2 regions of the Calorimonas adulescens genome follow, and region 2 is predicted to be linked to the other one. Evidence: riboswitches for the same ligand, from Rfam matches in the RefSeq annotation. Region 2 holds a riboswitch; the other holds the start of a gene.
What was found. A riboswitch is a leader RNA that binds a small molecule or an ion and turns the genes downstream of it on or off. The one in region 2 is predicted to bind cobalamin.
Positions count from the first base shown of each region.

Region 1: it holds a riboswitch for cobalamin, as region 2 does, so the genes downstream of both, FWJ32_RS07480 (energy-coupling factor ABC transporter permease) here and FWJ32_RS11455 (ABC transporter substrate-binding protein) in region 2, are expected to answer to the same signal.

Region 1 covers NZ_VTPS01000010.1:644-16,716, reverse strand. The annotation lists gene FWJ32_RS07495 (energy-coupling factor ABC transporter ATP-binding protein) at 1-27, opposite strand, end outside; gene cbiQ (cobalt ECF transporter T component CbiQ) at 31-798, opposite strand; gene FWJ32_RS07485 (energy-coupling factor ABC transporter substrate-binding protein) at 785-1,078, opposite strand; gene FWJ32_RS07480 (energy-coupling factor ABC transporter permease) at 1,075-1,818, opposite strand; cobalamin riboswitch at 1,953-2,152, opposite strand; gene hemL (glutamate-1-semialdehyde 2,1-aminomutase) at 2,204-3,505, opposite strand; gene FWJ32_RS07470 (precorrin-2 dehydrogenase/sirohydrochlorin ferrochelatase family protein) at 3,657-4,247, opposite strand; gene hemB (porphobilinogen synthase) at 4,229-5,203, opposite strand; gene cobA (uroporphyrinogen-III C-methyltransferase) at 5,222-6,715, opposite strand; gene hemC (hydroxymethylbilane synthase) at 6,715-7,614, opposite strand; gene hemA (glutamyl-tRNA reductase) at 7,631-8,818, opposite strand; gene cobK (precorrin-6A reductase) at 8,799-9,554, opposite strand; gene cobJ (precorrin-3B C(17)-methyltransferase) at 9,551-10,282, opposite strand; gene cbiG (cobalt-precorrin 5A hydrolase) at 10,284-11,309, opposite strand; gene cobM (precorrin-4 C(11)-methyltransferase) at 11,306-12,061, opposite strand; gene cobI (precorrin-2 C(20)-methyltransferase) at 12,064-12,738, opposite strand; gene cbiT (precorrin-6Y C5,15-methyltransferase (decarboxylating) subunit CbiT) at 12,740-13,264, opposite strand; gene cbiE (precorrin-6y C5,15-methyltransferase (decarboxylating) subunit CbiE) at 13,309-13,920, opposite strand; gene cbiD (cobalt-precorrin-5B (C(1))-methyltransferase CbiD) at 13,914-15,014, opposite strand; gene FWJ32_RS07405 (precorrin-8X methylmutase) at 15,019-15,651, opposite strand; gene FWJ32_RS07400 (sirohydrochlorin chelatase) at 15,683-16,048, opposite strand; partial or broken gene FWJ32_RS07395 (adenosylcobinamide-GDP ribazoletransferase) at 16,069-16,073, opposite strand, start outside.
Region 2 covers NZ_VTPS01000021.1:5,203-21,637, reverse strand. The annotation lists gene FWJ32_RS11470 (methyl-accepting chemotaxis protein) at 1-120, shown strand, start outside; gene FWJ32_RS11465 (VanW family protein) at 155-1,552, shown strand; gene FWJ32_RS11460 (methylated-DNA--[protein]-cysteine S-methyltransferase) at 1,569-2,057, shown strand; cobalamin riboswitch at 2,129-2,293, shown strand; gene FWJ32_RS11455 (ABC transporter substrate-binding protein) at 2,431-3,360, shown strand; gene FWJ32_RS11450 (FecCD family ABC transporter permease) at 3,372-4,391, shown strand; gene FWJ32_RS11445 (ABC transporter ATP-binding protein) at 4,393-5,166, shown strand; gene FWJ32_RS11440 (cobyric acid synthase) at 5,184-6,653, shown strand; gene cbiB (adenosylcobinamide-phosphate synthase CbiB) at 6,646-7,590, shown strand; gene FWJ32_RS11430 (pyridoxal phosphate-dependent aminotransferase) at 7,571-8,605, shown strand; gene cobU (bifunctional adenosylcobinamide kinase/adenosylcobinamide-phosphate guanylyltransferase) at 8,598-9,152, shown strand; gene cobS (adenosylcobinamide-GDP ribazoletransferase) at 9,161-9,889, shown strand; gene FWJ32_RS11415 (histidine phosphatase family protein) at 9,886-10,467, shown strand; gene FWJ32_RS11410 (pyridoxal phosphate-dependent aminotransferase) at 10,528-11,691, shown strand; gene perR (transcriptional regulator PerR) at 11,704-12,120, opposite strand; gene FWJ32_RS11400 (aminotransferase class III-fold pyridoxal phosphate-dependent enzyme) at 12,217-13,569, shown strand; gene FWJ32_RS11395 (Cof-type HAD-IIB family hydrolase) at 13,671-14,522, shown strand; gene FWJ32_RS11390 (DUF362 domain-containing protein) at 14,491-15,633, shown strand; gene FWJ32_RS11385 (Na/Pi cotransporter family protein) at 15,648-16,435, shown strand, end outside.

The DNA.
Region 1 (16,073 bases), on a different contig from region 2:
CGCTTCCAATATAAATTGTTCTTTCATAGTTCACCTTCTTAAAAGCATTGATGCGCCTATTAAAATTAGTTCTATCAAAACAATAAATATTATATTTTTATAACAAAGCTTGTAATCTTTACTGAGGACTTTTATCTCTTCATTATAACCCCTTGCCTCTAAGGCCACATATAAATCCTGTGAATTTTTGTATGACTTAATAAAAAGAGAGAATATTAAAAGTCCTAAAGACCTATAGCTATTTCTCAATGTAGCATATCCCAACCTTGAATCTTGAGATATATAGATTTCATCAGCGGCTTGCATTAAAACAAAAATAAGCCTATAAATCAGTTGAAGTAACTCCAAAAATAGTGATGGAAATTTAAATTTCTTTAAGATATTTATAATATCAACTACAGGAGTGGTAAGAGCAAGAAAATACAAACAAGACACTATTGCTAAAGTTCTGAAGAATAAAATAACAGCAGTATCAATGCCTTGTGCAGTGATTCCTAAAGTTACTCTAAAAATATTAAAGCTTATTAATGCAGTACTTTTATTCCCTATCACATTTATGACAAGTGTCATTATACTTATTACCAGAAAGGAAAAGGGAATTAACATAAGCTTAATGTACACTTTTCCTGGAATTTTTGCTTTAAATACGGTTATCACAAACATTAAAATAATTATTGCAATATTTGTATAGGTGTCAAATTTAAAGCATAAAATCATAGTTAAAAAGGCAAATAAAAGTTTTTCAACAGGATGTACATTGTACATCCTGTTGGTGTAAGCATAACTATCTATTAACATTTTTTCTCCCTTTCGCAACACCTATATAATATCCCAAAAATCCTGCACCAATTGCAGCCTGTAAGGCAAACAGAAGGCTCTCAATTTCTCCACTCGGTGGTTCCCAAATTGGTTTAAACCATGGCTTGTAATTTTTGTCCACCTGAGCGATAGCTTCTGCCGCCTTATCATCTGCACCAACAAATTCAGCATTTTTTATAGTCACAAGAGGAAACACCACCAGCAAAATAACCAATAAGCCTAATATTAAATTCTTCATTAAAAACCTTTTATCCTTCATGTTGTCTTGCCTTCTCTCTCTAAAACATTGAGCTCAATAAGTTCTTCTTCGCTGTAGACGGTTAGCATATTGATTACGAGCACCGTTAAAAGCCCTTCACTTATTGCCAAAGGTACCTGTGTCACTGCAAATATCCCCATGAATTTTAAAAATGAGGCTGTAAATCCGCCTATTTCAGAAGGGAAAGCAATAGCAAGTTGGAAAGAGGTAGTCACATATGTAAGCAAATCCCCAATTGAAGCAGCTAAAAATACTGCAAGCCAATTTGGCCCACCTGCTTTTTTTACTAATTTAAATATATAATAGGAAGCAATTGGCCCTACTATAGCCATAGAAAATGTATTAGCACCTAAGGTTGTTATACCGCCATGTGCCAAAAGTAATGCCTGAAACAAAAGCACTATAAGGCCTAAAACGCTCATAGCAAAGGGTCCAAAGAGTATAGCTCCAAGTCCTACACCGGTTGGATGTGAACAACTTCCTGTGACTGAAGGGATTTTAAGTGATGAAAGCAAAAATGCAAAAGCACCTGCAAACCCTAAAAGCATCTTAAGTTTTGGATTCTCTTTTACTTTTTTGTTTATTGCTACAAGTCCTACGACCACAAAAGGCAAAGATGCTATATACCATATTGTACACCATTTAAGAGGAAGAAAGCCTTCCATTATGTGCATGGCATAGGCAGTTTGTGGAGCCATTAAAAGCAACGCAAATGCTGCAAGTAACATCCACTTTTCCATCCTTTTCATCACACACACCTCTCTTTTTGTAAAATTTAAGCAAAAATAAAACCTCTTAACTTACTAACGGCGTTAAGAGGTAAAAATCACATACTTATCCCTTTATAGCACTCCCCTCTATCGACCGTAGAGTAAGTGTGTCACAAATACAGGCAGGTCTCCTGACTTAGGTTCATCTCTCTTTACACCTTCCCATCCAGCACTTATGTAAAAGGACAGTGGCATAATGTAAAAAGCTCACCATCACAGTGGCGGGACCGTGCAGGATTTTCACCTGCTTCCCTTTTAACCCAATTTGACTTCAAAATTGGGTACCTGTATTTGCCTGTTATTAAATTTTATTCTCAAATAAAGCATATCATTTTACAAATAGGTTATCAAACTGTTATTTTAAGTCCTGTCGAATAACTTTTGCAGCTTCAAAACTAGCTTCAATTGTTTTTTCAATATCATCCTCCGTGTGAGCTATCGATAAAAAGAAAGTCTCAAATTGAGAAGGAGGTAAGTACACACCTCTTTTTAACATTTCTCTAAAATATGCAGCATACATAACAGTATTTGATTTTAAAGCAGAATCATAGTCTTTCACTTCATCTTTATTAAAAAACATGCACATCATGCTGCCTATTCTATTTATTATAACATCAATTCCATTTTGAACCATACTTTCTTTTAACCCCGTACACAATTTTTCTGCCTTTTTATCCAGCTCTTCGTAAATATTAGAAGTTTTAGATAATATTTTAAAAGTCTCAAGACCTGCTGCCATTGCTAAAGGATTGCCAGACAAAGTCCCTGCTTGATACACTGGTCCATCAGGAGAAACCTTTCTCATTATCTCTTCTCTTCCTCCATAGGCACCAACAGGAAGTCCACCTCCAATGATTTTCCCAAGCGTGGTAATGTCAGGTATAATGCCGTAAAGCCCTTGTGCCCCTGAATAAGACACTCTAAAACCTGTCATTACTTCATCAAAAATTAAAAGTGATCCATACTTTGCAGTAATCTCTCTCAATCCCTTTAAAAATCCCTCTTCAGGTAAGACTGTACCCATATTACCTGCAATAGGCTCTACAATGACAGCAGCAATATTTTTACCATAAATTCGAAAAATATCTTCTACCATTTTGATGTCATTGTATTTGGCTATAATTGTATCCTTTGCTATCTCTTTTGTTACACCTTTTGAATCAGGCATTCCAAAAGTAAGGGCCCCTGACCCTGCCTTTATAAGCAAACTGTCAGAATGCCCGTGATAACATCCTTCAAATTTTACAATGATGTCTCTGCCCGTATACCCCCTAGCCAGCCTTATTGCACTCATTGTGGCTTCTGTGCCTGAATTCACCATTCTGACAACTTCTATAGATGGAACAGACTCAGTTATTTTTTCAGCCATTTTAACTTCTAACTCCGTGCAGGCTCCAAAACTAGCCCCTAATTGTGCCTGCTTTTTAATAGCTTCCACCACCTCTGGATGTGAGTGCCCCAGTATTAATGGCCCCCATGAAAGGACATAGTCTATATATTCATTGCCATCTTCATCCAAAATATGACTTCCCTGACCTCTTTTAATGAAAATGGGGGTAGACTCTACTGATTTGAAAGCTCTAACTGGACTGTTTACACCACCTGGCATGACTTTTTTAGCTCTTTCAAATAATTCATTTGATTTGTCAGTTTTCACATAACCACCTCTTATTAGATTGCAGGTTTCATGAATAAATTTTAGTGATTGAAAAAAAGAATAAATTTACGGCAATGTCATTTTAAGATACTTATTAAAAGATATTTACTTTTGATAAAGAACATTTTTCAAGAGTTAACGTAGAATTATTTTAACATTCATCTCCGTTTATTTCTAACAAACCGCTTTTTTCAATAAATTCTTTGTAAATAGCCATTTTTTCTTCCTCAGTGAAGCCTTTGTCTTTTAATTCTATCCTCTTCTGGTATAGCTTTTGTAATAGTTTTTCATAGTCAGCATTGAAGATTGACTCCAACTTTTCTTTTATCATTCTCGAAAAAAGTGGACTTTTGCCACTTGTAGATATAGAGATAATTAAGTCTCCCCTTCTTACAATGGAAGGTACAATGAAGGAAGAAAGGTCTTTATCATCAACCACATTTACAAGCATATTGTATTTTTCTCCATCTGACGCCACAAGTTTATTTACCTTCTCATCATCTGTAGCAGCAATCGCAACAAAAAATCCCCTTACATCCCCTTGTTGATACTCACGTCTTATAAGCTCCACCTTTTCTTTTGCTGCAAGCTTAATTATTTCCTCATCAAAAGAAGGAGAAATGACAGTGATTAAAGCCTCTCCTTCAACAAAAGATAAAATTTTCCGGAGAGCAACTTTACCACCTCCTACAACAAGACATTTTTTGTTTTTTATATTAAGCATTATAGGGTAGTAAGCCATTTTGCAACATCCTTTGCAAAGTAGGTTATAACCATATCTGCCCCTGCCCTTTTAATTGAAGCAAGTATTTCTAAGACTGTAGATTTCTCATCAATCCATCCCATCTTAGCTGCCGCCTTTACCATTGAATATTCTCCACTTACATTGTAAGCAGCAATAGGAATGTTGAAATTATCTTTTACCCGCCTTATAATATCAAGATAAGAAAGTGCGGGTTTTACCATGACAATATCTGCTCCTTCTTCGATGTCAAGAGCTATTTCTCTTAAGGCTTCATTGGAGTTTCCATAGTCCATCTGATAAGACTTTCTGTCACCAAATTGTGGAGCAGAATTGGCTGCTTCTCTAAAAGGTCCATAAAAAGAGGAAGCGTATTTAGCACTGTAAGCCATAATAGGTGTATTTACAAATCCTTTACTATCTAAAAGCTTTCTTATGGTAGCTACTCTTCCATCCATCATGTCAGAGGGTGCTACAATATCCGCCCCTGCCTCAACATGGGACAAGGCTATTTTAGCAATGTAGTCTACTGTTTTGTCATTTAGAACTTGGCCGTTTTCAACAATGCCACAGTGTCCATGCGTTGTATATCCACACATGCACACATCTGTTATTACTACAATTTCTGGCACTTTTTCTTTTATTTTTCTTACAGCTTTTTGAACGATACCTTCCTCACTATAAGCCTCTGACCCCAATTCATCTTTATATGAAGGTATACCAAAAAGTAAAATAGCAGGAATTCCAAGGTCACGCACTTCTTTGACTTCTTCTATAAGCAAATCTATAGAAAAGTGGTAAACACCCGGCATTGAATCTATCTCTTCTTTTATATTTTTACCTGACACAACAAAAAGAGGATATATAAGGTCACCCGCATCTAAAGAAGTTTCTCTAATCATACCCCTTAAAATGCTGTTCACTCTAAGTCTTCTTGGCCTTTTTACTAAATCCATTTTATCTCCTCTCCCCGTTTATAGATTCTGATGATTTCTTAACATTTCTTCAATAAGCTTTTGCGTTGTGTATTCCCTGGGCACTATGTCTACATTAAATCCTTTATCCTGTATGGCTTTTTGGGTTACAGGTCCTATTGCAGCTATTTTAGAGTTTTTTAGAAGATTTATTTCGTCTCCTATTAATTGATACATGTAATTAAAAGTAGAGGAACTTGTAAATACAGCAATATCTATTCCTTTGCGGAGTTCACTTATAAGCTTTCCCTTTATTTCATAATTTGGTTCATTTCTATAGGCAACAATTTTTTGTACTTCAGCACAATCTTCGAGACTTTCTATCAATATATTCCCGCCTATTTGAGAGGTTAAAAGTGCTATGTTTTTTCCTTCAACATGTTTTTTAAGTGCATTTGCCAAAGAGTAGGAGGTGTATTCCTCAGGAATTATATCTGGATATATAAAAATATTTTCTAAAGCTTCCGCAGTCTTACTCCCTATTGCCACTACTTTAATACTTAAATTTCTTAAATCAAATCTTTTTTTTCTGACAGCTTCAATAAAGCTCCAAACGCCATTTACACTTGTAAATACAGCATAATCAAATTTATGTATCTCTTCTAAAAACACCACTGTATTATCTAAAAAAGGCGTGATTTTAATAGTAGGACAAACAACAACATCTGCTCCCTCTTCACTCAAAATTTTTTTCATCTGCTGTGACTGTTCATAGGTCCTTGTAAGCAAAATCCTTTTTCCAAAAAGCTTTTTGTCTTCATACCATTTTAGTCTGTCCCTTAATGTTACAACATCTCCTACAGCGATAACTGCAGGATTTTTTATTCCTTCTTTTTGCACAAGTTGTGGAATGTTAATGAGTTTTGCTGTCACAGCTTTTTGGTTTGGAGTAGTGCCTTCCATTACTACTGCTGTAGGGGTATTAGGGTCTTTGCCGTAATAGAGAAGCTTTTGCACAATTTTTTCTATATTTTTTATTCCCATGAGAAATACAAGTGTCCCATCGAGTTTTGATATGACCTCCCAATCGAGGTCTTTATCTTTCCCTTTCCATTCATGACCCGTTATTACGTGAAATGACGAACTTAAATCTCTATGGGTTACAGGAATTCCTGCGTAGGATAGGACAGCCACTGCAGATGTTATGCCCGGCACTACCTCATAAGGTATTCCTTTCTCTGAAAGGTATTCGGCTTCTTCTCCACCTCTTCCGAATACAAAGGGGTCTCCTCCTTTAATTCTGGCTACTTTTTTGCCACAAAAAGCTTTTTGGGCAATTATTTCGTTTACTTTACTTTGAGGTACTTTGTGGTTATCTGGAAACTTTCCCACATCAATAAGCTCTGCATCTTTTTTTGCTATTTTTAAAATATCTTCATTAATGAGCCTGTCATACACCAACACATCTGCATTTTTTATAACTTCCACTGCTCTTAATGTCAAAAGCCCAATATCTCCAGGTCCTGCCCCAATCAAGTATACAATCCCTGACATCATAAACCTCCAAATTCTTTAATAAGCTTTTCTATTATTTTATCGGTTTCTTCAATTAAGCCAGTCATTTCACCCTTTAAAAGTTTATTTTCTTTTTGATAAGCAACTTTTACGTCTATTTTTTCTTTGTCTTCCTCTTTTCTGTATTGGGCATAGGCGCCAAAAGGTTGTCTACAATTAACTCCAAAGGCTTTTAGAAGTTCCCTTTCAACAAAAGCCTCAAAAAATGTTTTTCTATCAACAATGTGGGGATAAAATTCTTGAAATATATTACCAAAATTTTCTGCAATTTCAACCGCAAGAATCCCCTGGCAGGGTGCTGGTACAATTACATCAGGTGGAAAATACTCAGTAATAACATTCTCAAATCCTAACCTATGCAAACCTGCCGCTGCCAAAACAATGCCATTAAGGTCTAATTCCTCCATTTTTTTGAGTCTCGTCTTTATATTCCCTCTTATTGGAACAATCTCTATGTCCGGCCTTAAGGCTTTGAGCTGCACTTGTCTTCTTAAACTGCCGGTTCCAATCTTAGCTCTTTCTTTTAAATCCATAAATTGTGTCCCATCTCTTGAAACAAACACATCCTTTGGGTCTTCTCTTTTTAAAACTGCCAGGAGTTTAAGCCCTTCAGGTATTTCATAAGGCATATCCTTCATGCTGTGGACTGCCATGTCAATTTCGCCTTTGAGCAATGCATCTTCTATCTCTTTTACAAAAACTCCTTTTCCTCCTATTTCACTAATAGGTCTATCAGTTGATGCATCTCCTTGTGTGGTTATCTTTACTATTTCAAATTCAAAATCCTGCATAGACTTTTTTATTTCATTTATAACTATAATAGTTTGCATAAGCGCAAGTTCGCTTGACCTTGTACCAACTCTTACAACTTTTTTCATCTTTACCTCCAAATATCTAATAAGCGCTTTCTTTAAGATACGTTATCATTTTATTAGCCATCTTGTTTGCAACTCTTCTTAAAGCGATTTTTATATTTTCCTTGTCTTTTTCAGATGAGTCAATCAATTTATTTGCAATTCTTTGAAATTCTGTGTTATAAACTTCATGGGCGTATCTACTTACTTCTTTTATATAGGGCTCTATTTCAAGGGTTTTGTACCATTTGTCAAATTCTTTGACTTCCTCTTTCACCATTTCTTCAATAACAGTGATAAGTGAAAGCCTTTCTTTTTTGTTTTCCTCTGCTGTCTTTTTTAAATCGTCAAGGGTATAAAGGCTTACTCCTTTCATTTGTCCTATCCTCGGGTCTATATCCCTCGGAAGAGCTATATCTACCATACAAATTTTTCTTTCATTGTAGACTTCTCTAAATTTTTCATAACTTACTGTATAATGAGGTGCATTTGTAGCGCTTATTACAATATCACTACTGGCAATGTGAAGATATTTTTGTTCATAAGGTACAACATGTATCTCTGGAATTTGCTCCTTTAATTCGAGAGCCCTTGAAAGAGTCCTGTTTGTTACAAACACATCAGCACCTTTATCTAAAAGATTTTTTATGGCTTTTTGTCCCATTTCCCCAATACCTATCACAAAAGCCTTTTTGCCTTTTATATCCTCAAATATCTCTTGAACAAATTTAACCGCAATATAGCTTATAGACAGAGCCAGATCTTTTATGCCCGTATCTGCACGAGCTTTTTTCCCAAGAGTTACTGCATCTCTAAAGAGTTTAAAAAGTATTTTCCCTGAAGTATTAAAAGCCTGTGCAGTATTTATAGCCTCTTTTACCTGTGACAATATTTGGTCTTCACCTACTACCATAGATTCAAGTCCACAGGCAACTCTAAAAATGTGTTCTACTACGTCAAGTCCACAAATCTGCCTTAAGTATTCCGAAAAAATTTCGTTTAATTCAAAATACTCAATAAAGAACTCTTTTATTTGTTGGGGAGTTACTTTTTGTGAATAGAAGTAAATTTCACTTCTGTGGCAGGTGGAAAGTATTACAACCTCCTCCAGTCCCAACTCTTTCAATTTTACTAATGCATCTCCAATGTTTTTAAAAGAGGCTTTTTCTCTCAACTCTAAGGGAGTGTCCTTGTCTATTCCCACCATTTTAATATTGTTTATGTCCACTTTCTGCCACCTCTTTTATGAGACTGTCAACATTTGTTAACACAACAGGATAATTTACATCAGGCCTTTTTATTAAAATTACAGGAATACCCAGCATTTTAGCAGCTTCAAATTTTTCTAACACTCCTCCCACAATGCCACTTTCTTTTGTCACAATTATTTCCGCCTTTTTCTCTTTAAACATTTGATAATTTAGTTCTCTACTGAAAGGACCCTCCATAGCTATTATGTCTTTCGGTGTTAGCCCTAAATCTTCACATTTTTTAATGATACTACTTGAAGGAAGCACTCTCACTGTCACCTTTTTCCCTGCTTCCCAAAGGAATTTGAATTTTTCAAGGTTTTTGCTACCTATTGTCAAAAAAATACTATCGTATTTCTTACATTCTTCTGCTGCTTCTTCAAAACTTTTAACCATAATGGCATTGTGGCAATATAGACTTTCTCTTTCATACCTTATATACTTGATACCAGTTTTGTTACAGGCATTTATAGCATTTATGCTCACATCTTTTGCAAAAGGATGAGTCGCATCAACTACAATGTCTATGTTGTTTTTATAAATAAACTCAATGAGGCTCAGTTCATCCAGTGCACCTTTGTTGACTTTAATTCCCTCACTAAAAATACTTGCACCATAATCTGTCACTGTACTTGCTACAACCTCAACATCTTTAAGTTTTAATCGTTCTGCAATTTCCCTTCCGTCCTTTGTACCTGCCAAAACCAGTATCATAAAATATATCCCCTCGGCGTTATCATTTTGCCTTTTTCTACAAAAGTGCTCTCATTTCCTATTATTACAATTGTCCTCATATCAATTTCATAATTTGCCATTTCTTTTAAGGTGGTGATTATCAGTTGTTGTCCCTCTCTTGAAGCATTTTTTACTATTCCAACAGGTATATCCTCTCTTTTATATTTCATAACAATTTGTTGCGCCTTTATAATATTTTCTGGTCTTTCTCTGCTTTTAGGGTTGTAAAGGACAATTACAAAGTCAGCCTGTGATGAAAGTTCTAGCTTTTTTTCTATCACCTGCCAAGAGATCAAATGGTCTGAAAGGCTTATAACTGCAAAATCTTGCATTACAGGTGCTCCCAGTATAGCTGCTGCAGCATTTAAAGCAGTTACTCCTGGTATTACTTCTATTTTTAAATCTATATTTTCTTTATGGACCACCTCATACATAAGCCCTGCCATACCATATATCCCTGCATCACCGCTCGACACAACACATACATTTTTACCTTGTAAAGCTAACTCAACAGCTTTTTTGCATCTATCAACCTCTCTTCTCATCCCTGACGAGATTATTTCTTTGTCCTTAATTAAAGGTTTAATAAGGTTTATATAAGTGGTATATCCTACAACTATATCACATTCTTTTAAGGAATTGCAGGCTTTAAGAGTCATGTCATTTATATCACCAGGACCTATTCCTACGACTTTAATCCATCCCATGTCAATCCTTCTTTCTGAATTTATACACAGCTAGTGTCATCCCATTCCTTTTAAGATATGCTATCTCTTTGCCACCGCTACTAGCTAAATAAGCAGAATGCCTTGCAACACCTCCAACTCCTACTGTATGAAGCACAAAATTCGAGGTGGGAAATTTGTCTTCTACTTTTTTTAAATCTTCTTTTGTGTAAAACACAACAGGATCTTTTAAAAATTCCGCTAACTGAAGTATCCCTTTTTCTTCTTTTTTTATATCTATAGTAGCAATTGACTTGATGCTTTTTAAACTTAAATTTAAGTTTTTAAAGATTTCACTGACAAAGGTAAACAAATCCTCAAAAGCTATTCCTTTTTTGCATCCTAAGCCAATAATTATATTTTTAGGCCTTAATATGATATAAGGTTTTTCTGAAGGTTTTTTTATTTCTTTATCAGTTAAGTAAACAAAAGCATCAACTTCACTGTCATCATAGTCCTTTATATAATCTTTTAGCAAAGATATTTGCTCTACATCTTCATCAAGGATAAACTGTACATTTTCTCCATTTACAAGAGCTGCACTGACCCTTTTTAAATCCCCCGCATTTTCAATATAGTAACCATAATCTTTAGCAATAACATCTAAAGAAATGACTCTCTCCACATCTGTTGCCGTTGTTATAACAGGTTGTGCTCCGATTATAGAAGCCACCTCTAAAGTAAGCCCATTTGCGCCACCTGCGTGGCCGGATAAAAGACTTATTGCAAACTTTCCTTTTTCGTCAACTACCACAACAGCAGGATCAGAAAATTTGTCCTCCAATACTCCTGCAATTGCCCTTATCACAATCCCTGTAGCCATTACAAAAACAAGCCCTTGATATTTGTTGAATATTTTGTGTACAAAGTCTATAAAATCTCCTGTTATTACATAGTTTCCTGAAATGGCGTATTTTTCTTTTACATATACATCCCCTTTTAATTTTGGGCCAATCTCATTTGCCAGCTTTGACGCATTTTTTGTGAGAGCAATTATTGCTATTCTCATAAATCTTCCTTCCCCCTGAAGCTATGAGAAAATTCTCTATCATAAAGCTTTGAATAGGCTTTTATATCTTTCAAAAAATCTCCTACAAGTATCATAGCTGTTTTATTTATTCCCTTTAATTTGACTTTTTGTGAAATGTCACCAAGAGTACCTGTAACAATTACTTGGTCTTCCCAAGTAGCTTTATAGATAACTGCAACGGGTGTAGTCTCTTGGTAACCTTCCTTCAACTCTGAGACGACTCTGTCAATTTCCTGCACACTTAAAAATATTGCCATTGTAGCTCTATGGCGGGACAAATCTTTTAATTCCTGCTCCGGAGGAACTTTTGTCCTTCCGCCTATTCGTGTTATAATCACTGTCTGAGTTATTTCAGGGATTGTCAGTTCTTTTTTCAAAACTGCCGCTGCTGCTAAAAAAGAACTGACGCCGGGAATCACTTCGTAATCTATATTTTCTTCTTCCAACATTACAATCTGTTCATGTATGGCACCGTAAATAGCAGGGTCTCCTGTGTGTATTCTTGCTACATCTTTCCCCTCTTTGTGAGCATTCATCATGATTTCAATTATTTCATCAAGGTTCATTAAAGCGCTATTGTAAATTTCAGCCTCTGGTTTTACGTATTTCAATATCTCTTTATTGACAAGTGACCCTGCGTATATGATGACGTCGCAAGACTGTATTATTTTCGCCCCTTTTAATGTTATAAGTTCAGGGTCTCCTGGACCCGCACCAATAAAATAAATCACGTCTACTTCACCTTCTTCGCAATAATGAGTGACAGATAATCTATCTTTTCCCCTATGTATCTATCAAGGTCGTAGGATATTTTTTCATCTTGATGACCGCACTTTGTTACAAGGTATCCTTTGAAGTCTTTTTCTTTTAGAAGCTTTACTATTTCCTTGTATCTTCTTGAAATTTTCATCAATACTACGTTATCAAATAGATCAAGTGCTTTTGAAATTTCTGTCACATCTCCTGATGGAATTACTGCAAATGCCTCATTCCCTTCCGCAATTGGAATATTTAACCTCGAAGCCGCTGCACTATAGGAGGTAATTCCAGAAATGGTCTCTACCTCATACTCCTCAATTCCTTTCAAAATGTATATGTATGTACTATAAATCATGGGGTCTCCTATTGTTATAAAAGCTACATCTTTCCCCTCATTAAGCAATTTCCTGATTTTTTCAATATTTTCTTCCCATTTTGTTTTTATGTCCTCTCTTGAATAAGTCATGGGAAATTCCATAAATACTACGTCACCTTTTATATAAGGCTTCGCAATCTCATAGGCAATACTTCTTTCCTCCTTGCTTGTTGGAGCTATCACCACGTCTACTTTTTGAAGTGTTTCTACAGCTTTTAAAGTAATGAGACTTTTTTCCCCTGGCCCTACTCCTACACCATACAACTTTGTCATTCTATCCCTCTTTTTCCGCCGTTATTATATAAACAGGATTTCTCGCTATCATCATCGTTTTATTTCCTGCTTCCTTTGAAACTGAAATATTTACACATATCGTCTCAACCTTATATTTATTTTGTTTGAAATAACGATGAGCAGAATATGCCGTATCAAGTGTAATCCCGTTAACTACGATTATTCCATCTCTTTTTAATTTAGTTAGAGCAGTCTTGAATGTTTGATACATTTTATCCCCTGCTCCTCCAATAAATATCCTATCAGGAGAAGGCAAATCTAAAAGGACATCAGGAGCTAAACCAGCTACCACAACAATATTTTCCACGTTAAATTTTTTAATGTTTTCATTTATAAGTTTTATTCCTTCTTCCTCTTTTTCAATAGAATAGACAACGCCTCTTTTTGATATTAAAGCAGCCTCAACAGACACAGAACCTGTACCAGCGCCAATATCCCATATTACGCTGTCTTCTTTAAGCCTTAACTTAGATATTGACAAAATTCGTATTTCTTCCTTTGTCATAGGCACATTACCTCGTACAAAATATTCATCGGGAATTCCCGGTGTCATATATTGCCACATGTTATCACCACTACATTTAAATCAAATTTTTTGCTGCAGTTTAAAAGCTCCTCTACCGTAAAAGAGTAAATTCTTTCGTTATCGTAAGACAGGTTTTCACCAACGTGTATTTTTCTGTCCTGCAAATTTGCTTTTTTCAACAAAGCTGCAATAAATTGTGGTGTATGCGCTTTATCAGTAAAAATAACGACTTTTTTATTCTCTTTTACTTTTTTTACTAAATCTTCACTGCGGCCGTGTAAGCTTACAACTGTCAAATCATTCATTGTCATTTTAAGTTTTGCACACATGTATTGTATTGAGCTTATGCCTGGAACTATTTCTAATTGGCTTTCGTCCACATATTCTAAAATCACTTCGGTTATACCATACAAAGAAGGTTCTCCTGATGCCAAAATGACAATATTGCCTTTTTTATTGAGTATATGTTGGTAATCTGTTGAAGCGTTTATCACGCTCTTTTCACAGTTAACATCTTCAAATTCCTTAAGATGGCGCCTGCCTCCCACTAGCACATCCGCCTTTTTTATTTTTTCAAGTGCATAAGGGGTAATGAATTTTTTGTTTCCCGGCCCTATTCCCACAATTGTCACCATTCTACTTTCTCCCCTGTTTTTGCAATAATGCCTCTTTTCAATGAAATGAGGTGAACTTCGATATTTAATTTATCGTAAACATACTGCTTACATTTCATATAGACCCTGTCGGCGATAAACTGACTGAAGTCTTTTATATTGACTCCCGCCTTTTCGATTATATCAAGAGCTTCTTCAGTCGTATTTGAATCCAGAACTTTATCAACAGTCTTTTTATCTGCGCCAAAATGGGCTGCATACGCTGCCATTATTTCTGCTCTTGCATCTGCAACATGGCTGTGGGTATTAAATATCCCTGCTGCTACTTTTACGAGTTTCCCTATATGTCCTGCCAATACTACATGCGTAAAGCCGTACTCTACCGCTTTCTCCAGCATAAATCCTATGAAATTTCCATAAGATATTATAAGCCCTTCTTCAAGACCTTCTTTTAAAGCATATTCTTTGCCGTAATTTCCCGGAGCAAAAATTACCTTTTTGTGCCCTTCAACAGAGAGTATAGAAAGTTCTAACTCAAGAGAAGCTTTTAAAGATTCTTCAGACATAGGTTCTACAATACCCGAGGTACCAAGGATTGATATTCCTCCTGCTATCCCAAGCCTCGGATTAAAAGTCTTTAAAGCCACTTTTTCTCCCCCTGGCACACTTATGGTAATTTTTACACCTTTTCCCTCTGGCAATACTTTTTTGACTTCATTTAAGATCATGGACATTGGAACAGGATTAATAGCGGGTTTTCCAGGACTTACAGGAAGCCCTGGTTTTGTGACAACTCCTACTCCCTCTCCTCCGTACACGTCAATTCCTTCTCTTTCTTTTAATTCCACTTTTGAATATATTATAAGCCCGTGAGTTGCATCAGGGTCATCGCCTCCGTCCTTTCTTATGCCGCATTTTACCCAACCTTCTCCTGACGTCACATCTAAAACATCAAGTATAAGATGCCACCCCTTTGGTGTATCTATCTCTACAGTGTCTATTTTTTCCCCTGCAAAAAGCATGTAGGTAGCAGCTTTTGAAGCAGCAGCCGCACACGAGCCAGTAGTATAACCATATCTAAGCTTTTTCCCTTCTTTAATCGTATAAACCTCCATAGTTTCACCCACTTCTGTTGTCAAACATATACAAAATGGCATTAACTATAGCTGCTGCTACTGTGCTTCCACCTTTTCTTTCTTCCGTTATTATGTAGGGCACTCCAAGTTTTTTCACTTCTTCTTTTGCCTCTTGTGCTCCAACAAAACCAACAGGAACGCCAATTATCAAATAAGGTTTTATTTCACCAGAATTTATGAGTTCACAAAGTTTAAAAAGGGCTGTTGGAGCGTTGCCAATGGCAAATATTTTGTTTCTTTTGTCTTTTGATGCCATAATCATTGCTGCCATTGACCTTGTAATAGCATACGTTTTTGAAAATTCCTCTACTTGCGGCATTTCAATGTAACATTTGACACTTGCCCCTATAGATTTTAAAGCCTTTTTATTTATCCCCGCTTCAGCCATTTTTGTATCTGTGACAATTGTATATCCTTCTTTTAATGCTTTTAAACCTGCATCTATTGCTCCATCTGAGATTTTTATTATGTGAGCAAAGTCAAAATCTGCCGTTGTGTGTATAACCCTTTTTACAATCATAAGTTCTCTTTTTTCAAACTTCGTCTCGTCAATATTTTTACCTATTATTTCAAAGCTTCTTTTTTCAATCTCTTTAGGGTCAGTTATATAATTCATAAAAAACAACCCTTTCCCATAAACTAGACCTTTATTCTACCTCTTCTGCCCTTTCAAGTATTATATCTGCTATCCTATCATCATAGCCAATAGACCTTGCAAACTTAATCTGTAAACCTGGATATTTTTTCTTTTCTTTTTCAAAAAGCTCTGGAATATCATGGCGTATATGAATTCCTTCTACTAAAAACATAGGCACTGCTATAATGTCATAAATCCCCTTTTGTACAAATTCTTTTATAGAAATAGATATATCAGGTTCATTAAATTCCATAAAACCTGCCTTTACATCTCTGTATTTTTTTAGGCTCTTTATTTTTTCTACCACCTTTGTAACCACCTCTCTTGTCTCTTCAACACGGCTTCCATGGGCTATTATTAATAATCCTTTTCCCATATAAATCCCTTCTTTTCTATTTATA
Region 2 (16,435 bases):
TCACAACTTGTGTCAATGAGTAATGAGATAAATGAACTGAAAGAGATATCAAACAGACAGGAAGAGGCATCAGGGTCCGTTTCCAATGCTTTAAATGAACTATTAAAGAATATCAGTTAATACATGATGATTTTATTGGGGTGAGGCATAGATGGTGTCCAACAATGTAACCAACGGCGGCAGAAGCAGGGTGGGTTTTGTGCTTTTGCTAGTTGTGTTAGCTGTATCTGTATTTATTCTCACTTATATTATTATATACCTGAGCAGGCCGGTGGTTTATGAAGGCGTGAGGGTGGATGGGGTCGATGTTGGCGGCATGACATTAGACAGGCTGAAGAGCTTTCTAGAACAGTCATATGCCAGCACAAATCAGGAGATAGTGCTGGATGTGCTGAATAAGAAGTATAACATCACGTTGAGGGATATAGGCCACTATGATTATGAAAGGGCTGCAGAAGAGGCATATGCATTTGGACGGCAGGGGAACATGCTTATCAACCTGAAAAACATTGCCGGGGCAAGGATGGGAAAAGTATATGTAAATTATGAAGTCAAACCAGTAATCGACGACGATAAGGCAAGGGAAACCTTGCAAAAAATAGCAAAAGACATAGACAAGCCTGCTGTAAACGCAAGAATTGCCTTTAAAGGGGACAATATTATCGAGGTGATACCCCATCAGGTTGGCTATGAACTGGATATAGAGGGTTCTTTAGAGATGCTAAAGAGGAAGATGACCTATGGGCAGCTGACCCTCCCGGTTAAAGAGATAAAACCCAGAATCACAGAGGATATGCTGAGTTCGGTAAAAGATATTATAAGCCAGTACTCCACTGTGTTTAACCCTGCTGATGTGAACAGGACGTTAAACCTGAAGACTGCAGCCAGTGCAATAAACGGACAACTGTTGCTCCCCGGAGAGGAATTCTCTTTAAATAAGGTACTGGGCCCAAGAATAAAGGAAAACGGATATCTTGAGGCACCGGTCATAATAAATGGTAAACTGATACCCGATTATGGCGGTGGGGTATGCCAGATAGCAACCACTGTATTTAATGCAGTTGTCAGGGCCAATTTGTCAGTCACAGAGAGGCACCATCATTCATTTCCCGTGGCCTATGTGCCGGTGGGCCAGGATGCAACCATATCAGGAGACGTCCTGGACTTTAGGTTCAAAAATACCTCCAAATATCCTGTGTATATAAGGGCTTACGTAAATTCCAACAGGTTTTTTGTGGACATCTATGGGAAGAACATGTCTCCAGGTCAAAAGGTAAGCCTGAGCACCGAGGTACTTGAAGTTATAGAACCCGTGACAGAGTATAAAGAAGATAAAACCCTTCCACCTGGCACAGAGGTCGTGGAAAGGGAGGCGCATAAGGGCTATAGGGTAAAGGTGTACAAGATGGTATATGATAAAAATAACAGGTTAATCGAAAAAAAGCTCATGTATACAGACACTTATAAGCCTGTGAATGCTATAATCAGACGCAATTCTGGCGGCAGTGGCTCAGGAAATGCGTCAGTTCCGCAAACTGATAGTCAATTATAAGAGGTGTTATAGTGTTATGATAGAGTTCATCGCATTTAATACCAATACGCCGGTTGGCACAGTATATATTGCTTCATATGCTGACATGCTTATACGAATAGATACAGATTACGATAGATTTTTGAATGACCTTGAAAAAAAGCATGATAGTGTTTTTGAACGACATAATGGGGTTTTGGATGAGACAGCGAGACAGTTAGACCTTTATTTTAACAGGAAATTAATTGAGTTTGACCTACCTGTGTATCTTGAGGGGACTGAGTTTTGCAGGCAGGTGTGGCAGGAGCTTACCAGAATCCCATATGGCAGCACAGTGAGTTATGGAGAGATTGCAGAAAGGATTGAAAGGCCAAAAGCAGTAAGGGCGGTGGGGAGGGCGGTGGGTTCCAATCCCATCCCCTTTGTCATACCCTGTCACAGGGTTATTGGTAAAGACGGCAGCCTGGTTGGTTTTGGGCTGGGACTGGATGTGAAAAGATTTCTGCTTGAGCTTGAATCTGTGTAAACATTCATTGCAAGTATCTCTATACGGTGCTATAATCAAGATGGAACGATTGCTGATTTTACAGCAGCATCAAATTGAATATGGCAAGTGGTTAAGGGAAAGTGGTTAAAATCCACTACAGCCCCCGCTACTGTGAGCATGGATGAAACCCTGGTGACACCACCCGTATTTCGGGGAAGGTCTGGGGAGTAAGATGAAGTGCAAGTCAGGAGACCTGCCACTGCCAGAAGTACACCTTCGGAGGGGAGGTAAGGTAATGGTGAAGAAGATAAGACCTACCCCGGAGGGGTAGGTAGTTTTTTTATGACTGTAAAAATAGAAGAGGCAATCGATTTCTTATTTGATTAATTGATTAATGAAAGGATGGGTGGGTATGAAAAAGATAGGTATACTTATGCTTATTGCTTTCTTGGTGCTGTCAGTTGCAGGCTGCGGCTCAAACAGCACAGGACAGACAGGATCGCAGCAGGCACAGAGCAATTCGGCATTTCCCGTCACCATAAAGGATTTTATGGGCAGGGAATTTACTATAGAGAAGGAGCCTCAAAGGATTGTCTCAATGGCACCAAGCAATACTGAGATCCTGTATGAGCTGGGCCTGGCCGATAAAATCGTTGGCGTGTCGGACTATGATGACTATCCACCTGAGGTAAGTCAAAAACCCAAGATGGGTGGATTTTCGACACCAAATATAGAGGCTATTGCTGGGGCGGAACCAGATGTAGTGCTTGTGGATGATGGCACCTTTGGTAAAGAGAATGCGGAGAAATTAGAGGAGATGGGCATACCGGTCATTATAACAGTTCCTGATTCATTTGATGATATATACACATCTTATGAAATGATCGGTAAAATCACTGGAACACAGGACAAAGCCGAAGAAATTATTAAAAAAATCAAGGATGGTATATCCAGCATACAGGAAAAGGTGAAGGACAGGGATAGGCCCAAGGTATATTTTGCGGTTTCCGTGGGCCAGAGCAATTATACTGCCGGCAAGGGTACCTTTATCGATGCTGCTATAAACATAGCGGGTGGTGAAAATGTAGCCTCTGATGTTGAAGGATGGCAGGATTACAGCCTTGAGAAGCTGGTGGAACATAACCCTGATATCATTATAGCCACAAACCATGCCGGCGATGTGGACAAACTCAATGAAAAACCGGGTTATAAGGAGACAAACGCAGCTAAAAATGGGAAGATATTTGTAATAGATGAGAACATTATCACCAGGCCAACAGAGAGGATACTTGAGGGGATAAACGAGTTGGCAAAGATAATTCACCCTGAAGTCTTCAAATAGAAGGTAAAGATATGAAGGGCAGATTTTATTTCTTGTTGAGCGTTTCAATAGTTTTTTTAATGATATGCATTGTGGCAAGCCTGATTATAGGGAGTGCCAGCATTACCCCAGTGGAGGCAGTAAGGATACTTTTCTCTAGGGTTTCCGGATCCTTGCTTGACGTGCCTCAGTCACATATAAACATTATAATGAATCTGAGGCTCCCAAGGACAATTCTGGCGCTTATAGTTGGGCTGGGGCTTTCCGTTGTTGGATTAACATATCAGTCAGTCTTTAAAAATCCGCTTGCAGACCCTTATATTATAGGCGTATCTTCCGGAGCAGCTTTTGGTGCATCTGTGGCTATTGCACTGCATTTAGACGGTGGTTACTGGGGCATAGGTATGATAAATCTGTTTGCGTTTGTAGGGGCACTGCTGGTCAGCTTTACTGCTCTTACGATATCAAGGGTGAATGGCAGGATACCCCCAACCACGCTTCTGCTATCGGGTGTTGCCCTTGGAAATCTTCTTACTGCAGGGATGTCGCTCATCATGTTTCTGGATCATGATGATATGGAGGAAATTGTATATTGGACCATGGGCAGTTTTGTGTCGTCCTCATGGGACAAGGTAAAATTTAGTCTGGTTTTTGTCTCTATCGGCGTACTTTTCCTTGTATTTTATATGAAAGAGCTCAACTTAATGCTCCTCGGGGATGAGACCGCCTCCAGCCTGGGGGTAGACGTGGAGAGGACCAAGGTAAGGATAATTATCATATCATCCCTGGTGACTGCAGCCTGCGTGTCTGTAAGCGGGATAATAGGCTTTGTGGGGCTTGTAATTCCGCATATATTGAGGATAATCGCAGGTCCGGACAATCGCAGGTTGTTCTTCCTCACTTTAATAGTTGGGGCAGGATTTATGGTTTTTACCGATACGATAGCAAGGTACATTTTAAGACCGGTTGAAATTCCTGTTGGTATCATTACTGCCCTGCTGGGGGGACCGTTCTTTATTTATCTTTTAAAGAGAAACAAGGGGATGAATTGATTTGAATGTTATTGATGTAAAAGGCCTTAATTTTAGCATTGATGAGAAGCCTATATTGAATGGAATTACCTTCAGTGTGCCACAGGGAACGGTTACCGGAATGCTGGGTCCCAATGGGGCCGGGAAGACTACGCTTTTAAGGCATCTTTCAGGCTATTACAAGCCTGATGCCGGTACTGTCTTTATAAATGGTGTGGATATAGTAAAGTTAAAGCCCAGAGAAAGGGCAAGGATAATAGGTCTTGTGCCTCAGGATGCTGTGAATTCTCTTGGGTTCTCTGTGTATGAGATGGTTATGATGGGCAGGAGCCCCTATATGGATTTTTTCGGCAATGAAAAGGAGGAGGATAGGAGGGTTGTTGAGGAGTGCCTTAAGATCTGTGGTGTGTATGAGCTAAAGGACAGAAGGATGGATGAGATAAGCGGTGGTGAGGCCCAGAGAGTCTTGATAGCCAGAGCGCTTGCGCAACAGCCAGAAATAATGCTGCTGGACGAGCCTGTGTCACACCTGGATATAAAATACCAGCTTGATATAATGGGGCTTGTCAGGGAACTTTCGCACAGAGGGATGACAGTGGTATCCATAGTGCATGACCTTAATATTGCGCTTAATTTTTGCGACAGGGCCGTACTTATAAAAAATGGGACGGTAATAGCCGAAGGAGAGATAGAAAAGGTTGTCAGCAGTGAAAACATATATGAGACATACGGTGTTAAAGCAAAGATAGAGGCAGGAGACTATTCTGTTGTGATTCCTGAATTAGAGATGGTTTAGCACAGGAGGTAGACAGTATGAAAGGGTGTTTAATGATACAGGGTACCTCTTCCCATGTAGGTAAGAGTATAATGACTGCAGCACTGTTGAGGATATTGAAACAGGATGGCTTTAAGGTGGCACCGTTTAAGGCTCAGAATATGGCCTTGAACTCCTATGTTACCTATGACGGCCTGGAGATGGGAAGGGCTCAGGCTATGCAGGCTGAGGCTGCAGGTGTAAGGCCTGATGTAAGGATGAACCCTATCCTGCTGAAGCCGACCTCTGACTCCGGGTCTCAGGTGATAGTTATGGGAAAGGTCATGAGCGATATGGATGCCAAGAGGTATGAGGGGTATAAGACAAGGGTAAGGGAGCTGCTGTATGAGACATTTATCGAACTTAAGAGTGAATATGACTATGTAATACTGGAGGGAGCGGGCAGTCCTGCTGAGATAAATCTCATGGAGAATGATATTGTGAATATGGGAATGGCGAGGCTTATAGACTGTCCCGTGCTCCTGGTGGGTGACATAGACAGGGGTGGCGTTTTTGCATCTTTTGTGGGGACACTGGAGCTTTTGCCCGCGAAAGACAGGGAAAGAATAAAGGGGTTTATTATAAATAAGTTTAGAGGGGACTATGAGATACTGAGGCCTGGCCTGGACATGTTGAGAGATATTACAGGCCTGCCCACAATAGGTGTGGTACCCTATATGAATTTGAGGATTGATGAGGAGGATACACCCTCAGAGCACAATATATCGAGGGGCGGCGATGTGGATATAGCCGTCATATATCTGCCCCATATATCGAACTTTACTGACTTTGACCCACTCCTGTACTATCCCGGTGTCAACCTCAGGTATGTAAAAAGCGTAGAGGAGCTTGGCAGGCCTGACCTTGTGGTAATACCGGGCTCAAAGAACACCATAGGGGACTTAAATGCGCTTAAGAATAGTGGTATAGCAGAGAGGATAGTTGAGCTTTATAATGAAGGTGCCTGTGTAATAGGCATATGCGGGGGATATCAGATGATGGGAAGAAGGATAAGTGACCCGCTGGGATTGGAAAGTGGTGAAGATGCTGAGGGACTTGGCATATTTGGTTTGGAGACCATATTTGAGCCTGGAAAGTTAACCATCAATTCAAGGGACTATATAACGGAGGAAAGGGGACTTACAGCAGGGCTAAATGGTGTAGAGGTGACCGGATATGAGATACACATGGGCAGGACGCCCCCAAAGGATGAATATACTGTATCCCAAAATGGCTTGATAGCAGTAGATTTTTCTGGAAGGGCCTTGGGGACATATCTACATGGGATATTTGAAAACCACAGGTTTACGCTTGGGGTTATAAACAACATCAGGAGATACAAGGGACTCAAGCCGGTAGATGTTGAGGTGGATTACATTGCAAAAAAAGAGGAAGAGTACAACAGGCTTGCAGAAATGGTCAGGGCCTCCATTGATATGAATACGGTATATGACCTGTTGAATGGTTGATGTTGTAATAGCATTTGTCCTTGACTTTATTCTTGGAGACCCTGCATTTTTATTACATCCTGTAAGGCTTATAGGGAGGCTTATAAATGTTGTGGAGGGTGTCCTCTACCCTGTCAAACTGCCCAAACGCCTTACTGGTCTTGTGCTTCTTGCCGTGACTGCATTTACTGCATGGATAATACCATATAGTATATTAAAAGTACTGTCCCCGTACCGGCTGTTGTACCATATTGTGGATATTTTAATGATATTTTTTTGTTTATCTCTGAGAGACCTTGGCAATGAGGCCATGAGAGTCTACCATAGCCTCATGGACAATGATGTGGTTATGGCCAGGAAAAATCTTTCAATGATAGTGGGCAGGGACACGGACTGCTTGAATGAGAATGAGATAATAAGGGCTGCGGTGGAGACGGTGGCAGAAAATATAGTGGATGGTTTTATATCCCCGCTTTTCTATATTATCCTTTTTGGAGCTCCAGCCGGCCTGGCCTTTAAGGCTGTGAGCACCTTAGATTCTATGGTGGGATACAAAAATGAGAGGTACATGGATTTTGGCTGGGCATCTGCCAGGACCGACGACCTTTTGAACTTTCTGCCTGCAAGGCTGTCCCTTTTCCTTATACCCACGGCGGCGCTGTTCATCGGTATGGATTTTAATAAGTCTCTCAGCGTGGGCATGCGTGACAGGCTTAAAAATCCCTCACCCAACAGCGGGCATGGTGAGGCGTGCTTTGCTGGTGCTATGGGTATAAAGCTTGGCGGCCTCAACTATTACAATGGCGTGCCATCGAAGAAGCCAATTATCGGAGGCAAGAGACAGGAGCTTGAGCGGGAAGATATAAGGAATGCAGTGCATTTAGCTTATGCCACAGGATTTGTTACCATGATAATATTTTGCGGGGTGAGGTATTTATATGCAGGTGCATGGTGGTGATATTTATGGAAGGGAAGGCATTGTAGACTTTTCATCGAACATTAATCCACTGGGGATCCCTGATTCTGCGATACCGGTTTTAAAGAATATTGATTTGCTTACATGCTATCCTGATGAGGAGAACAGGGATATAACAAGGAATATTTCAGAATATATGGGGGTTAAATGTGAAAATGTCATGGTTGGGAACGGCCTTTCCGAGGTTATACACATTATAATAGCAGGGCTTGGTATAAAGAGGCCTATAATAATTGGCCCTACCTTTGACGAATACAGGTTGGCCTCTCTGGCCCATGGGGCCTCGCCCACAGTCTATTATCTCAAGGAGGAGCACGATTTTGAGCCAGACAAAGTAGACCTGAATGGCTTAGACTATGATGCGGTATTTATATGTAATCCCAATAACCCCACTGGTGTCCTGTATGATAGGGAAGTAATTTTGGACCTTATTGGCCAGGCCAGAGGGGAAAATGCCTATGTTATAGTAGATGAAGCCTTCATGGAGTTTTGCTTTGAGAGGGGCTACACGATGGCCGAATACATATCGGAATATACTGGTCTCATTGTTCTGAGGGCCGCCACTAAGTTTTTTGGAATGCCTGGGCTGAGGCTGGGGTACGCCTTTTCTTCGGAGGAAGTCATATCAAAACTTAAAAGAGTGCAGCCATCATGGCCATTAAATGCCTTTGCCTCAAGGATCGGACCCATTTTTTTCGATACCAATTATATTAACAGGACAAGGGAATGGATAAATGAAGAAAGACCATACATGGCATGGCGTCTAAAGAGGATAAAAAAGATATATACCTATCCATCCTGTGCCAACTTTTTTATGATAAGATTGGATTCTATTACCTCAACGGAACTCAAGGCAAGGATGATAGAAAAAGGATTTCTAATAAGAGACCTTTCCAACATACCTGGCCTTGATACGAGGTTTATAAGGATAGCTGTTAAGGACAGGGGGCTCAATGAACAATTATTAATTGCACTGGAGGAGACGTTAAATGGCTGAAACAATACTGGTTACCGGAGGGGCAAGGTCGGGCAAGAGCCGCATGGCGGAACAACTGGCATCAGGTTTTGATGCGGTTACCTATATAGCCACATCCATTCCTGTGGATGTTGAGATGAGGCACAGGATAGATAAGCACAGGCAGAGAAGGCCCGACAGTTGGATTACTGTGGAAAAATACAGGGATCTGGACAGGGTGATAGCTGGACACAGCCACTCAAAGGCAATACTCTTAGACTGCATTACCGTCATGGTGAGTAATTTAATGCTGGACTTAAATATAGACTGGGATAAGGCGTCGATGTCCGACTTTGACAGGGCGGAGAAAGAGGTAATGGGGGAGATAGGCAAGCTTATAGATGGTATAAGGTGCTTTGAGGGCAGGTTTATCATCGTCACCAATGAGGTGGGTATGTCGCTTGTCCCTGAGTATCCACTGGGCAGGGCATTTCGCGATATCGCCGGCTTTGTAAACCAGAGACTTGCAGAGATCAGCGACACTGTATATCTTATGGTATCAGGTATAGCTGTCAAGATAAAGGGGTAATTTTGACGATGAAGCACTTATTGATGGCTATTATGTTTCTTATCAGGACACCGGTATATATTGACTTAAAACCGGAGGATGATGACTTTTCCAGGTGTACGGCCTTTTTCCCTCTGGTTGGCATAATACCAGGAGGTGTGGTTGCTGGCATAATATACCTGACAGAACCACTTGGCAGGGAGATTGCCGCTTTGCTTGCTCTTACAATGTATGTCTATCTTACACTGGGGTTTCATTTGGATGGTATGGCTGATTGTTTTGATGGCCTGGCCAGTGGTAAAAAAGAAGAAGCGCTTATGAATGTCATGAAAGATAGCAGAATTGGCACTTTTGCTGCTGCGTCTGTCTCTATAGCACTCCTTTTTTACTTTACCCTTTTAAGGTCTGCAGACTATAGGTTTCTGTTTTTTTTCCCAATAGCCGGCAGGTGGACAATGACTGTGGTTTCATCATTGTATAAACCCGCAAAGAATGAGGGACTCGGGTATCTCTTCAGCAAGAGTGCTGGCATAAGGGAATTGGCCATAGCAACATCTATATCATGTATAATTGGCTTTTTTCTGCTTGGCATGAGGTTTGTTGTACCATCTGTAGCCTCCATAGCGGCCTCATTGATGTTTGCAAAAAATATGTCGTCACGCCTTGGCGGGATCAACGGGGATGTGCTGGGAGCTTCCCTCGTGATTTCCGAGATAGTGTTCCTTCTGACAGGAGACATAATGGGGGTGTTGTGGTGAGAAGCATCTATCTCTTAAGGCACCCTGAAATAAAGGGAAAGGGAAGATACATAGGCAGGACAAATGCCGAACTTTCTGAGAACGGTCTGAAACAGGCGGAAAGAATAAAAGCATATTTCAAGGATATAAAGCTCGATATGGTGATATCCAGTCCACTTAAAAGGTGCAGGGGCGTTGCTGAACAGATAGCTTTGCAGAAGGATACACGACTTATTATAGAGGAATGTCTTGCTGAAATTGACTTTGGACTCTGGGAGGCACTGAGTTACAACGAAATTGAGAAGGAATATCGGGAGGAGTGGGAGGAATATATGGCCAGGCCTCTTTTGTTTACCTTTCCTCAAGGGGATAATGTAGTAAATTACATAAATAAATCTGCTGCATGTTTTGAACGATATGCTGGTGAATTTACCGGCAATATCCTCTTTGTATCCCATGCCGGGTTTATAAAGTCTGTGATATCAAAAATCTGGTATGATGATGTGCGCCAGTTTTTTAACATTGACTGCAGCTATGCCTCATTTTATCAATTAAATGGAAAGAATGCACCGGTTTATAAACCGTATCCATTTTATTAAAGAGGATTTTTAAAAAATATGTAGAATATATAAAATAATTATAGAAAAAGAGGTGAACAAATGGAACAGGAAAGGTACTTATCAGACAGGGTAAAATCAATTCAAACCTCTGAAATACGTCATTTTTTCAACATGGCGGGAGAGGTGAAAGGGGCCATATCTCTGAGTCTTGGCCAGCCAGACTTTGTAACGCCAAAACATATAATAGACGCTGCAGTTAAGGCTCTAAATGAAGGACATACATTTTATACCCACAACATGGGACTTTTAGAACTGAGGAAGGAGATTTCCCATTTTCTTTCCAGAAGACACAGCATAACCTATAACCCAGATACAGAGATCATAGTGACCATAGGTGTAAGCCAGGCCATTGATACGGCTCTGCGCGCACTGGTATCAGAGGGGGATGAGGTCATAATACCACAGCCATCCTTTGTTACATATAAGCCGTGTGTCATTATGGCCGGGGCGGTGCCGAAGTTTGTGCCTACCTTTGAAGAGGATAACTTTATATTGAGGCCGGATATACTGGAGAGCAATATAACGGAGAGGACAAAGGTCCTGATACTTAATTATCCCAATAATCCGACCGGCGCCATAATGACAAGAGACGAACTGGCTGCCATAGCAGAGGTGGTAAAGAGGCGTGACCTTATTGTCATATCCGATGAGATATATAGTGAGCTCACTTATGGTGTGGACTATACGTCCTTTGCCAGCCTGCCGGATATGTGGGATAGAACAATAACTGTAAACGGTTTTTCCAAAACCTATGCCATGACTGGTTGGAGGCTTGGGTATATTGCTGCGCCGGAGGGCTTTATAAAAGAAATGGTAAAAGTACATCAATATACAGTTACATGTGCCCCTTCAATGGGACAGTATGCTGCTATAGAGGCATTAAAGAATGGCGATAATGACATAAAAAATATGGTAGAGGAATATGACAAGAGGAGAAAATTTTTACTTGATGAGGTAAGGAACATGGGACTTCATTGTTTTGAACCACGGGGGGCGTTCTATATATTCCCATCCATAAAGAATACAAGCCTTACCTCTGACGAGTTTGCTACCAGGCTCCTATACGAGGGGAAGGTAGCGGTTGTACCTGGCACTGCCTTCGGGAAAAACGGTGAAGGGTTTATACGTTTATCCTATGCCAGTTCCATGGACGATCTCAAAGAAGCTGCAAAGAGAATGAGGGATTTCTTGAAAAAGTTATAAAAAGAGGATGTATTAATCCCCTTTACTGCACTCAGGGCAGTATCCATAAAAATAGAGTTGTTGTGAGACTACCTTATAATTTGTTTTCTTAGATATGATTTCCTTTAACTCCTCGGTGAAATGGTTTTCCACATCTTCGACTTTTTTACATTTCAGACAAATTATATGTGGATGGGGTTCTACATTGGCATCATACCTGAAACTGTCCTCACCGACATTTAACTCTTGAATAAGTCCAATATGGCTTAATAGATCAAGGGTCTTGTACACAGTGGCCAGGCTCATTGTTGGAAATTGAGTGGACAGACTATTGTAGATGACATCTGCGCTTGGGTGAGACTTTGTGTTTTTTAACAGATGGTATATTGCCAGTCTCTGTGGCGTGACTTTTATTCCTTTTTTCTTTAGCAGTAATGCTGCATCTTCCATAATTTCTCACCACCCTTTATTAGAGGATAACAATTATTATATTTATTATAAGTCTATTGACTATTTTAGTCAAATTAAATTTTAGGAGGTTTAAAGATGGACAAGAAAGATTTAGAAATCTTAGAGGAACTTTATCCAGGGGTAAAGGATGCGCCAATGACATCAGAGTACTGGGCTGAAAGAGCTAAAAAAATAATAGGTATATCCACTCAGGATAGAGGCATTTATCCCGTCCTTGACCACACAGGAGCAAAGGGAAATAGACTTAAGGACATAGAGGGGAATGAATACTTAGATGTAACATCCGGTGTTGCAGTAAGGGCAATAGGCTTTAGAAACCCTGATATGGTTGTCTTTGAGGAGAAGATTAAAGATGTGGCAGAAGAGTTTCCCTGCCAGGACTTCGATGCCATACCTCAGACCCTGCTGGCAGAAAAATTAGCCTCCATAGCACCAGGCAACTGGGATAAGCAGGTGTTTTTTACAACCAGTGGAGCCAGGGCTGTTGAAACAGCCATTAAATCAGTTATAGACAGGACTCATAAGTTCAGATTTGTTGGATTCAGGCCCACATTCCATGGGAGGACAGGATATGCTATTTCCTTCACAGCCTCCAAATCTACGCAGAGAAACTATTTTCCTCAGGCCCTGCCGATTGTCAGGGTACCTTATGCATACTGCTATAGATGTCCTTACCATATGACTCCGGAGGAATGTAAGGAAGAGGCATACTGCGTAAATGAGATAAGAAGGGCTCTAGAACAGGAAGGGACAGACATTGCCGGCATATTGTTCGAGCCAATATCCGGAGAAGGCGGCATAATAGTGCCTCCAGCATCATTTGTAAAAGGGTTGAGGCAGGTTGCTGATGAGTATGCGGCCGAGCTTATATGTGATGAGGTACAGGCAGGTATAGGACGAACAGGAAAATGGTGGGCAGTAGAAAACTATGATGTTGCTCCAGACACTATATGTACAGCAAAAGCCCTGGGTGCTGGATATCCAATGGGTGCTACCATAGGCAGGAGTCCGATGTTTACAAAAGGCTCCAGACACTCTGAAACCTTTTCTGCTGAGCCGAGGATGGCCCTCATGTCTCTGTTTATGATTAATTATATTGAGAAGCACAATTTGATGGAGAATGCAAAGAGTGTAGGCGCATATATGCTGGCACGGTTAAATGAAATGAAAAATAAATATGAGATAATCGGTGATGCGAGAGGGATAGGGCTGATGATGGGCATAGAGATTGTAGAAAATAAGAGGACCAAGAAGATATCTCCTGAAAAGAGGGATGAGATACTCTACAATGCAGTAAATAAAGAAAGGCTTATGATTCTTGGTGCGGGCACATCATCCATAAGGCTTTTGCCTGCATTAAACTACACAATGGATGAAGCAGAAGATGCTTTGAACAGACTGGAAAGAGCCATACAGGCGGTAAAATAAATAAATTATTTTTCATGGCCCGAAAAACCGGGCCTTTTTTAATTGGACTACTTATAGTATAATTTATACGGCAGTTTTTATATAATTTGGGGGTAAAGCTTATGTACAAACTGGTGGCAATGGATATGGACGGTACGCTTTTAAACTCGGACAAATTTATTTCTGAAAAAAATATGTATGTACTTGACAGAATAAGAAACCTGGGGATAAAGATAGCCTTTTGTACTGGCAGGTTATTCTTATCTGCACGGGCGTATGCTAAATTACTCGGAGGGAACGTCTTTATTATATCCTGTAATGGTGCATATATAACGGATGAGAAATTTAATGAAATTGCTATTCATCGTATACCTGTTGATGAGGCACTGAAGCTCGTCGATGTATGCAGGAAGTTTGATGTATACTATTATTTTTTTGATAAAACCAAGATATACTCGGAAAAGAAAGTATATAGACAATCGGTGTATTTAAAGGGCAATGAACTCTTTCCAGAGGAGGATAGGACTGAGTTTGTAATTTGCAGTGATTTAAAAGCACTTATAAAAAGAGGGAATATTGATATGTTGAAATTTGTCATTATTGATGATAATAATGACAAGCTAATGAAGGTAAGGGATGAACTTTGCAGGTTGAATTTAGAGGTGAGCAGTTCATTATCAATTAATATAGAGGTCACTGCACAGGATGTAAACAAAGGCAGAGGGCTTAAAGAACTGGCCGATTTTATCGGGGTTGATATGGCTGAGACAATAGCGGTAGGGGATAGTGAAAATGATATACCAATGTTAAAGATAGCGGGTTTTAGCATAGCCATGGGAAATGCAAGAGATGATGTCAAAGCAATGGCAGACTATATCACTGTTTCTGAAGATGCGGATGGTGTTGCGAAAGCTTTAAACAAAATTATTCTGGAGGATCAGCATGGGGAAGGTTTCTATCAGGAAATGCAGTAGTTATGAGCAGTATGAAGTGGATAATGCCGTATCTGCAGCCATAGCAGACATTGGTGGCATAGAAGAATATGTAAAACCAGGGGATAAGGTTTTTTTGAAAATAAATCTGCTTATGAAAAAGAAACCTGAGGAAGCTGTTACCACACACCCGGCAGTTATAGAGGCCGTAGTCAAGAAAATCCAGCAGGCAGGTGGGAGGGTTATAATAGGCGATAGTCCTGGGGGTTCATATAATGAAAGAACTTTAAAGACCACATACAGGGTGTGTGGGATTGATAAGGTAGCAGAAAAAACAGGGGCAGAGCTGAACCTGGACACGTCTGTAGTGGAGTTACCCAATCCTAACGGCAAAATATTGAAAAACATTACAGTGATTAAACCTGTTGCAGATGCTGATGTTATCGTATCTATACCGAAACTTAAAACCCATACACTGACGACATTTACAGGTGCAGTCAAGCTGATGTTTGGCTGCATACCAGGAAACCTCAAGGCAGAATACCATGTCCGTATGCCTGACTTAAAAGATTTTTCTGATGCCTTGATTGATATATGTATGTCTGTGAAACCGCATTTAATCGTGATGGATGCTGTAGAGGCTATGGAGGGCGAAGGGCCATCTGGCGGCAGTCCTAAGAAACTTGGATGTATATTGGCATCATCAGACCCATTTTATCTTGATGGGGCAGCGATTGGCCTGATTGGCCTGAAAACAGGGGAGGTACCAACTGTTGCGGTTGCCATAGAGAGGGGTTTATATGACTTGAACCAGCTCCAGATTATTGGGGATGACACAGTGGATTTAAAGGCTACAGATTTTATAATCCCCGCCAGAAGGTCGACAGATATGTTGTCTAATAGCGTACCTGCTTTTATAAAACCATTTGTCAAAAGATATCTCCGACCAAGACCTGTATTTGATTTTGACAGATGCAGGGGATGTGGTGATTGTGCTGCTAATTGCCCTGCAAAGGTTATCACAATGATTGATGGCAGACCCCATGTAAATTATAATGGCTGCATAAGTTGTTTTTGCTGTCAGGAGCTATGTATGTATAAAGCTGTATCTGTAAAAAGACCTTTGCTCAGTAGATTTATTTTTATGAGATGATTTGGAGGTATATTATGGGGATAGGAATGATTACGGGACTTTTGGGCGGCCTGGCCCTCTTCCTTTATGGTATGCGTTTGATGGGGGATAGTCTTCAGAAGGCCGCTGGAGATAGGATGAAGCATTTTATTGAAATCCTGACTACCAACAAGGTGATGGGTGTCTTTGTTGGTATTGTTGTAACAGGTATCATACAGAGCAGTTCTGCTACCACTGTTATGGTAGTTGGTTTTGTAAATGCCGGCCTTATGACATTGGAGCAGGCGGTAGGAGTGATAATGGGTGCTAATATAGGTACAACAGTTACTGCACAGCTAATTGCATTTAAACTTTCAGATATCGCCCCGCTTGCTGTGGCTATAGGTGTAGCAATTTGGTTTTTTAGTCCTAAAAAGTCGCAGCAACAGGTTGGTGAAGTAATAATCGGATTTGGCATTTTGTTTATGGGGATGGAGCTCATGAGCAGCTCAGTTAAGCCCCTTAAAGATGTCCCGGAATTTACTAACCTGATATTGATACTTGGCCACAACAAGTTTTTGGGTGTTCTGGTTGGACTATTGATGACGTCGGTAGTCCAGAGCTCCAGCGTTACGATAGGTATATTACAGGCACTTGCCTTTCAGGGTCTTGTACCTATAGAAGTTGCTCTACCTGTACTTTTTGGTGATAATATAGGTACTACAGTTACTGCTTTGCTTTCGAGCATAGGTGCAAATAAAACAGCAAGAAGGGCAGCCTTGGTACATACATTTTTCAATATAATAGGAACTATAATTTTCATGATTATACTGGGTCCGGTAAC